Regions from separate parts of the Bacillus sp. T3 genome, predicted to be linked through region 1. Evidence: a T-box and tRNA genes for the amino acid it is inferred to sense, from the RefSeq annotation. Region 1 holds a T-box; the other regions hold tRNA genes.
The links. The T-box of region 1 lies ahead of ileS (isoleucine--tRNA ligase). A T-box ahead of a tRNA ligase gene usually reads a tRNA of that ligase, here a tRNA-Ile.
Positions count from the first base shown of each region.

Region 1 (3,280 bases):
CCTTTATACGGTGCCTTGCCTGTTACAGCAACACCTGTTGAAAGTGATGAATTAAACCAACCGCGATATTGGTCAGATCCTTCTAAATAAAGATCGGCTGGACGCTGAAGATCATCACGCTCTTCTAAAACAGCTTGGTGAGAAGATCCAGAATCAAACCATACATCCATGATATCCGTTTCTTTCGTAAATTCACCATTTGGACTACCCGGATGCGTAAATCCTTCAGGTAATAGCTCTACCGCTTCCCGCTCAAACCAAATATTTGATCCGTTCTCACGGAACAGTCCTGAAACATGATTGATCGTTTCGTCTGTAATAATCGCTTCACCATTTTCAGCATAGAATACTGGAATTGGTACACCCCATGCACGTTGACGGGAAATACACCAGTCACCACGATCGCGAACCATGTTAAACAAACGTGTTTCGCCCCATTCAGGTACCCACTTTGTTTCCTTAACAGCTTCTAGAAGCTCGTTACGGAAATCTTTAATAGAAGCAAACCACTGTGCAGTCGCACGGAAAATGACAGGTTTCTTTGTTCTCCAGTCATGCGGATAAGAGTGAGTAATAAAGGATAACTTTAATAGCGCTCCATTTTCTTCTAGCTTTTCCGTAATTGGCTTATTGGCATTTTCATAAAATAACCCTTCAAAGCCTGGAGCCTCATGTGTCATGTGCCCCTTATCATCTACTGGATTTAATACATCTAAGCCATACTTTTGACCAACATGGAAATCGTCTTCACCGTGACCAGGTGCTGTGTGTACACAACCAGTACCTGCATCAGTTGTTACGTGCTCGCCAAGCATGACCAGTGATTCACGACCATAAATTGGATGAAGGGCGATAATGTATTCCAATTCGCTTCCTTTAACCTTTTTGACGACCGTTGGATTTTCCCAGCCAACTTCACTAGTAACAGCTTCTAATAATGCTTCAGCCACAACGTATTTGCTTCCGCCTTCTTCAACGACAACATACGTTAATTCTGGATGAACAGAAATTCCAAGGTTGGCCGGAATAGTCCATGGAGTTGTAGTCCAGATAACGATTTTTGTATCGGTATCTAATACATTTTTTCCATCTTTCACGTTAAAGGCAACATAAATAGAGGCAGAACGCTTATCCTGATATTCGATTTCTGCTTCTGCTAAGGCTGACTCACTTGACGGTGACCAATAAACAGGCTTCAGACCTTTATAGATGTAGCCTTTTTTCGCCATCTCGCCAAACACTTTGATTTGCTGTGCTTCATATTCAGGCTTTAAAGTAATATATGGATTATCCCAGTCAGCACGAACACCTAGACGTTTAAACTGGACGCGTTGATTGTTCACTTGTTCATAAGCATATTGCTCACAAAGTTTACGGAATTCAGCAACGGTCATTTCCTTCCGTTTAACTCCTTTGTTTGTTAAAGCCTGCTCAATTGGTAAACCGTGTGTATCCCAACCCGGAACATATGGTGCATGGAATCCGCTCATTGATTTGTAGCGAACGATGAAATCCTTGAGGATTTTATTTAATGCATGGCCCATGTGGATGTCACCGTTGGCATATGGAGGACCATCGTGCAATACAAACATTGGTCTCCCTTTCGTTCTTTCTTGGACTTGCTGATAAATATTCATTTCTTCCCATTGTGCCTGCATGTCAGGCTCACGCTTTGGAAGATTCCCACGCATCGGAAATTCCGTTTGTGGCATCAATAACGTATCTTTATAATCCATTTCATTTCCTCCTATGGAATTTATTTTTGGTTGTTTTAAAGTTAGTTGTTGATTTCCGCTGCAGGTGCTCACTTTCCGCGGGGCGGGCGGTGAGCCTCCTCGGCGCATAGCGCCTGTGGGGTCTCACCTGTCCCACTGCTCCCGCAGGAGTCTCGCACCTTTCGCTCCAATCAACTTTGTAAATACAAAATGACAACAAAAAAAACCTTTTCATCCCTGATGAAGGGACGAGAAGGTTTTCCCGCGGTACCACCCTAATTGACAAAGCATATGATAGCTCTGTCCTCTAGTTATTCGTATCGTGAATTCACGCCAAAGTTTACTTTACCTATCAAAAATAGTGTTCAACCTGGAACTCAAGGGTGATTTTTCGAATTTTCGGCTTTCCTAGGCTTACACCATCCCTAAGTCGCTTTAAAAGCATGTTGAAAAAACGTACTGTCCCTATCATCGTCATTCTTATTTAAGGTTCTATTGTTATGCATTATATGCGATTTATAATTCGTTCGTCAAGTTATGCTAATGAATCTTCTTCAGCTGCCTTCAATTCAGATGCATCTAACTCATATTGGAGTAAATGATCCCAATCATCATTGCTTAATAAATCAAGCTGTGCTTCAATCAGCATTTTAAAGCGAGTTCTGAATACCTTTGATTGCTTCTTAAGATCTTCTATTTCCAAGGCAATTTTTCTTGCCTTTGTAAGCGATTCATTAACAATCCGATCAGCATTTTTTTCTGCTTCCTTGATGATTAATTTTGCTTCCTTTTGCGCATTTCTACGTACTTCTTCCCCAGCTTCTTGAGCAATTACAATCGACTTGTTAAGGGTTTCCTCAATACTAGAGAAATGCCCCAATCTTTCTGTTTGATCTTTTAATTTTTCTTCTAATTCCTTTTTCTCACGGATCAACAATTCATAATCTTTAATAACCTGATCAAGGAATTCGTTTACCTCATCCTCATCATAGCCTCGAAATCCCTTGCTGAATTCTTTATTGTGTATATCTAACGGTGTTAACGGCATAACGCCACCTCCAAATCAAGACTCGTATGTATAACCATGTATTCGACAATCCCTTTTATAATCCTGCTAAATCCAATAATTTATTTTTGCTGTTTCGCTATAATTCGCCATTTGTCCTTTTTTGTCTTTCCTTCGATTGAATCAATCTTAACACGGCCAAAGCCGCGGACCGATAAAGTATCACCTTCACCACATTCGAATGAAGAAGATTCAATCACTGTCCAATTAACTTTAACCAGGCCTTGTCCAATAATAACCTGTGCTTTTTGCCGCGATAATGGATACGCAGTAGAGACTAAAACATCGAGGCGAAGTGATGAACAGGTCATTGAAAGGTCCTGCCATACTTCCTCCACTTTGACTACTTTTTCAAATGGTATTTCATTAATTCGAACCTGCGCCCTTCCAATTGACTGCAACTCCATTCGAATATACCCATCAATTTCCTTGGCTGCAAAAAATTGAACAGTATCACCATGAAAGAGAATGTCACCAAACTTCCCTCTTTTTAACCCAA
Region 1 covers NZ_CP137761.1:3,599,515-3,602,794, forward strand. The annotation lists gene ileS (isoleucine--tRNA ligase) at 1-1,736, opposite strand, end outside; T-box leader at 1,957-2,196, opposite strand; gene RGF10_RS18345 (DivIVA domain-containing protein) at 2,251-2,763, opposite strand; gene RGF10_RS18350 (YlmH family RNA-binding protein) at 2,844-3,280, opposite strand, start outside.

Region 2 (3,280 bases), 1.2 Mb from region 1:
CCCCTTCTCCCGAAGTTACGGGGTCATTTTGCCGAGTTCCTTAACGAGAGTTCTCTCGCTCACCTTAGGATTCTCTCCTCGACTACCTGTGTCGGTTTGCGGTACGGGCACCTTTTATCTCGCTAGAGGCTTTTCTTGGCAGTGTGGAATCAGGAACTTCGGTACTATATTTCCCTCGGCATCACAGCTCAGCCTTCTCGAAAATGGGATTTGCCTCATTTTCAGCCTAACTGCTTACACGCACATATCCAGCAGTGCGCTTACCCTATCCTCCTGCGTCCCCCCGTTGCTCAAACGATAATGAGGTGGTACAGGAATATCAACCTGTTATCCATCGCCTACGCCTTTCGGCCTCGGCTTAGGTCCCGACTAACCCTGAGCGGACGAGCCTTCCTCAGGAAACCTTAGTCATTCGGTGGATGGGATTCTCACCCATCTTTCGCTACTCATACCGGCATTCTCACTTCTAAGCGCTCCACCAGTCCTTACGGTCTAGCTTCAACGCCCTTAGAACGCTCTCCTACCACTGACATCGTAGATGTCAATCCACAGCTTCGGTGATACGTTTAGCCCAGGTACATTTTCGGCGCAGAGTCACTCGACCAGTGAGCTATTACGCACTCTTTAAATGGTGGCTGCTTCTAAGCCAACATCCTGGTTGTCTAAGCAACTCCACATCCTTTTCCACTTAACGTATACTTTGGGACCTTAGCTGGTGGTCTGGGCTGTTTCCCTTTTGACTACGGATCTTATCACTCGCAGTCTGACTCCCACGGATAAGTCTTTGGCATTCGGAGTTTGTCTGAATTCGGTAACCCGATGAGGGCCCCTAGTCCAAACAGTGCTCTACCTCCAAGACTCTTACTACGTGAGGCTAGCCCTAAAGCTATTTCGGAGAGAACCAGCTATCTCCAAGTTCGATTGGAATTTCTCCGCTACCCACACCTCATCCCCGCACTTTTCAACGTGCGTGGGTTCGGGCCTCCAGTTGGTGTTACCCAACCTTCACCCTGGACATGGGTAGATCACCTGGTTTCGGGTCTACGACCACATACTCATACGCCCTATTCAGACTCGCTTTCGCTGCGGCTCCGTCTTCTCAACTTAACCTTGCATGTAATCGTAACTCGCAGGTTCATTCTACAAAAGGCACGCCATCACCCATTAACGGGCTCTGACTACTTGTAGGCACACGGTTTCAGGATCTCTTTCACTCCCCTTCCAGGGTGCTTTTCACCTTTCCCTCACGGTACTGGTTCACTATCGGTCACTAGGGAGTATTTAGCCTTGGGAGATGGTCCTCCCTGCTTCCGGCCGGATTTCACGTGTCCAGGCCGTACTCAGGATCCACTCAGGAGGGAACGAAGTTTCAACTACAGGGTTTTTACCTTCTTTGACGGACCTTTCCAGATCTCTTCATTTACCCCGTTCCTTTGTAACTCCATGTTGAGTGTCCTACAACCCCAAGAGGCAAGCCTCTTGGTTTGGGCTATGTCCCGTTTCGCTCGCCGCTACTCAGGGAATCGCGTTTGCTTTCTCTTCCTCCGGGTACTTAGATGTTTCAGTTCCCAGGGTGTGCCTTCAATACCCTATGTATTCAGGTAAAGATACTACTCCATTACGAGTAGTGGGTTCCCCCATTCGGAAATCTCCAGGATCAAAGCTTACTTACAGCTCCCCGAAGCATATCGGTGTTAGTACCGTCCTTCATCGGCTCCTAGTGCCAAGGCATCCACCGTGCGCCCTTTCTAACTTAACCTAAAGGTTAATTCTCTTATTATTAAGAGAGAAAAAACTAATGTGGTGTTTCTTGTTTTCTTCTTCTTACGATTATCTAGTTTTCAAGGAACAAAAAATAACGACATGGTGCAATCGTTATGATTGGTGGAGTCTAGGGGGATCGAACCCCTGACCTCCTGCGTGCAAGGCAGGCGCTCTCCCAGCTGAGCTAAGACCCCGTTATGGGTTATGGTGGGCCTAAATGGACTCGAACCATCGACCTCACGCTTATCAGGCGTGCGCTCTAACCAGCTGAGCTATAGGCCCATATATAACGGATAAATATTAAACTTTTGAGAAATTGCTCTCTCAAAACTAAACAAACCAAACAGTCAACAGTACAGACCAGAAGGTCTGCATTCCGATTGTCTTTACGACAATATCCTTAGAAAGGAGGTGATCCAGCCGCACCTTCCGATACGGCTACCTTGTTACGACTTCACCCCAATCATCTGTCCCACCTTAGGCGGCTGGCTCCTTACGGTTACCCCACCGACTTCGGGTGTTACAAACTCTCGTGGTGTGACGGGCGGTGTGTACAAGGCCCGGGAACGTATTCACCGCGGCATGCTGATCCGCGATTACTAGCGATTCCAGCTTCATGTAGGCGAGTTGCAGCCTACAATCCGAACTGAGAATGGTTTTATGGGATTGGCTCGACCTCGCGGTTTCGCGACCCTTTGTACCATCCATTGTAGCACGTGTGTAGCCCAGGTCATAAGGGGCATGATGATTTGACGTCATCCCCACCTTCCTCCAGGTTTGTCACCGGCAGTCACCTTAGAGTGCCCAACTAAATGCTGGCAACTAAGATCAAGGGTTGCGCTCGTTGCGGGACTTAACCCAACATCTCACGACACGAGCTGACGACAACCATGCACCACCTGTCACTCTGTCCCCCGAAGGGGAACGTCCTATCTCTAGGAGTGTCAGAGGATGTCAAGACCTGGTAAGGTTCTTCGCGTTGCTTCGAATTAAACCACATGCTCCACCGCTTGTGCGGGCCCCCGTCAATTCCTTTGAGTTTCAGCCTTGCGGCCGTACTCCCCAGGCGGAGTGCTTAATGCGTTTGCTGCAGCACTAAAGGGCGGAAACCCTCTAACACTTAGCACTCATCGTTTACGGCGTGGACTACCAGGGTATCTAATCCTGTTCGCTCCCCACGCTTTCGCGCCTCAGCGTCAGTTACAGACCAAAGAGCCGCCTTCGCCACTGGTGTTCCTCCACATCTCTACGCATTTCACCGCTACACGTGGAATTCCGCTCTTCTCTTCTGCACTCAAGTTCCCCAGTTTCCAATGACCCTCCCGGTTCAGCCGGGGGCTTTCACATCAGACTTAAGGAACCGCCTGCGCGCGCTTTACGCCCAATAATTCCGGACAACGCTTGCCACCTACGTATTACCGCGGCTGCTGGCACGTAGTTAGCCGTGGCTTTCTGGTTAGGTACCGTCAAGGTACCGGCAGTTACTCCGGTACTTGTTCTTCCCTAACAACAGAGC
Region 2 covers NZ_CP137761.1:150,856-154,135, forward strand. The annotation lists rRNA gene RGF10_RS00875 (23S ribosomal RNA) at 1-1,759, opposite strand, end outside; tRNA gene RGF10_RS00880 (tRNA-Ala) at 1,883-1,958, opposite strand; tRNA gene RGF10_RS00885 (tRNA-Ile) at 1,970-2,046, opposite strand; rRNA gene RGF10_RS00890 (16S ribosomal RNA) at 2,169-3,280, opposite strand, start outside.
Region 2: it encodes a tRNA-Ile, which carries the amino acid that the T-box ahead of ileS (isoleucine--tRNA ligase) is inferred to sense. The anticodon was not compared.

Region 3 (3,280 bases), 1.1 Mb from region 1:
CTGTGTCGGTTTGCGGTACGGGCACCTTTTATCTCGCTAGAGGCTTTTCTTGGCAGTGTGGAATCAGGAACTTCGGTACTATATTTCCCTCGGCATCACAGCTCAGCCTTCTCGAAAATGGGATTTGCCTCATTTTCAGCCTAACTGCTTACACGCACATATCCAGCAGTGCGCTTACCCTATCCTCCTGCGTCCCCCCGTTGCTCAAACGATAATGAGGTGGTACAGGAATATCAACCTGTTATCCATCGCCTACGCCTTTCGGCCTCGGCTTAGGTCCCGACTAACCCTGAGCGGACGAGCCTTCCTCAGGAAACCTTAGTCATTCGGTGGATGGGATTCTCACCCATCTTTCGCTACTCATACCGGCATTCTCACTTCTAAGCGCTCCACCAGTCCTTACGGTCTAGCTTCAACGCCCTTAGAACGCTCTCCTACCACTGACATCGTAGATGTCAATCCACAGCTTCGGTGATACGTTTAGCCCCGGTACATTTTCGGCGCAGAGTCACTCGACCAGTGAGCTATTACGCACTCTTTAAATGGTGGCTGCTTCTAAGCCAACATCCTGGTTGTCTAAGCAACTCCACATCCTTTTCCACTTAACGTATACTTTGGGACCTTAGCTGGTGGTCTGGGCTGTTTCCCTTTTGACTACGGATCTTATCACTCGCAGTCTGACTCCCACGGATAAGTCTTTGGCATTCGGAGTTTGTCTGAATTCGGTAACCCGATGAGGGCCCCTAGTCCAAACAGTGCTCTACCTCCAAGACTCTTACTACGTGAGGCTAGCCCTAAAGCTATTTCGGAGAGAACCAGCTATCTCCAAGTTCGATTGGAATTTCTCCGCTACCCACACCTCATCCCCGCACTTTTCAACGTGCGTGGGTTCGGGCCTCCAGTTGGTGTTACCCAACCTTCACCCTGGACATGGGTAGATCACCTGGTTTCGGGTCTACGACCACATACTCATACGCCCTATTCAGACTCGCTTTCGCTGCGGCTCCGTCTTCTCAACTTAACCTTGCATGTAATCGTAACTCGCCGGTTCATTCTACAAAAGGCACGCCATCACCCATTAACGGGCTCTGACTACTTGTAGGCACACGGTTTCAGGATCTCTTTCACTCCCCTTCCAGGGTGCTTTTCACCTTTCCCTCACGGTACTGGTTCACTATCGGTCACTAGGGAGTATTTAGCCTTGGGAGATGGTCCTCCCTGCTTCCGACCGGATTTCACGTGTCTAGGCCGTACTCAGGATCCACTCAGGAGGGAACGAAGTTTCAACTACAGGGTTTTTACCTTCTTTGACGGACCTTTCCAGATCTCTTCATTTACCCCGTTCCTTTGTAACTCCATGTTGAGTGTCCTACAACCCCAAGAGGCAAGCCTCTTGGTTTGGGCTATGTCCCGTTTCGCTCGCCGCTACTCAGGGAATCGCGTTTGCTTTCTCTTCCTCCTGGGTACTTAGATGTTTCAGTTCCCCGGGTGTGCCTTCAATACCCTATGTATTCAGGTAAAGATACTACTCCATTACGAGTAGTGGGTTCCCCCATTCGGAAATCTCCGGATCAAAGCTTACTTACAGCTCCCCGAAGCATATCGGTGTTAGTACCGTCCTTCATCGGCTCCTAGTGCCAAGGCATCCACCGTGCGCCCTTTCTAACTTAACCTAAAGGTTAATTCTCTTATTATTAAGAGAGAAAAAACTAATGTGGTGTTTCTTGTTTTCTTCTTCTTACGATTATCTAGTTTTCAAGGAACAAAAAATAACGACATGGTGCAATCGTTATGATTGGTGGAGTCTAGGGGGATCGAACCCCTGACCTCCTGCGTGCAAGGCAGGCGCTCTCCCAGCTGAGCTAAGACCCCGTTATGGGTTATGGTGGGCCTAAATGGACTCGAACCATCGACCTCACGCTTATCAGGCGTGCGCTCTAACCAGCTGAGCTATAGGCCCATATATAACGGATAAATATTAAACTTTTGAGAAATTGCTCTCTCAAAACTAAACAAACCAAACAGTCAACAGTACAGACCAGAAGGTCTGCATTCCGATTGTCTTTACGACAATATCCTTAGAAAGGAGGTGATCCAGCCGCACCTTCCGATACGGCTACCTTGTTACGACTTCACCCCAATCATCTGTCCCACCTTAGGCGGCTGGCTCCTTACGGTTACCCCACCGACTTCGGGTGTTACAAACTCTCGTGGTGTGACGGGCGGTGTGTACAAGGCCCGGGAACGTATTCACCGCGGCATGCTGATCCGCGATTACTAGCGATTCCAGCTTCATGTAGGCGAGTTGCAGCCTACAATCCGAACTGAGAATGGTTTTATGGGATTGGCTCGACCTCGCGGTTTCGCGACCCTTTGTACCATCCATTGTAGCACGTGTGTAGCCCAGGTCATAAGGGGCATGATGATTTGACGTCATCCCCACCTTCCTCCGGTTTGTCACCGGCAGTCACCTTAGAGTGCCCAACTAAATGCTGGCAACTAAGATCAAGGGTTGCGCTCGTTGCGGGACTTAACCCAACATCTCACGACACGAGCTGACGACAACCATGCACCACCTGTCACTCTGTCCCCCGAAGGGGAACGTCCTATCTCTAGGAGTGTCAGAGGATGTCAAGACCTGGTAAGGTTCTTCGCGTTGCTTCGAATTAAACCACATGCTCCACCGCTTGTGCGGGCCCCCGTCAATTCCTTTGAGTTTCAGCCTTGCGGCCGTACTCCCCAGGCGGAGTGCTTAATGCGTTTGCTGCAGCACTAAAGGGCGGAAACCCTCTAACACTTAGCACTCATCGTTTACGGCGTGGACTACCAGGGTATCTAATCCTGTTCGCTCCCCACGCTTTCGCGCCTCAGCGTCAGTTACAGACCAAAGAGCCGCCTTCGCCACTGGTGTTCCTCCACATCTCTACGCATTTCACCGCTACACGTGGAATTCCGCTCTTCTCTTCTGCACTCAAGTTCCCCAGTTTCCAATGACCCTCCCCGGTCAGCCAGGGGCTTTCACATCAGACTTAAGGAACCGCCTGCGCGCGCTTTACGCCCAATAATTCCGGACAACGCTTGCCACCTACGTATTACCGCGGCTGCTGGCACGTAGTTAGCCGTGGCTTTCTGGTTAGGTACCGTCAAGGTACCGGCAGTTACTCCGGTACTTGTTCTTCCCTAACAACAGAGCTTTACGACCCGAAGGCCTTCTTCGCTCACGCGGCGTTGCTCCGTCAGACTTTCGTCCATTGCGGAAGATTCCCTACTGCTGCCTCCC
Region 3 covers NZ_CP137761.1:130,220-133,499, forward strand. The annotation lists rRNA gene RGF10_RS00765 (23S ribosomal RNA) at 1-1,673, opposite strand, end outside; tRNA gene RGF10_RS00770 (tRNA-Ala) at 1,797-1,872, opposite strand; tRNA gene RGF10_RS00775 (tRNA-Ile) at 1,884-1,960, opposite strand; rRNA gene RGF10_RS00780 (16S ribosomal RNA) at 2,083-3,280, opposite strand, start outside.
Region 3: it encodes a tRNA-Ile, which carries the amino acid that the T-box ahead of ileS (isoleucine--tRNA ligase) is inferred to sense. The anticodon was not compared.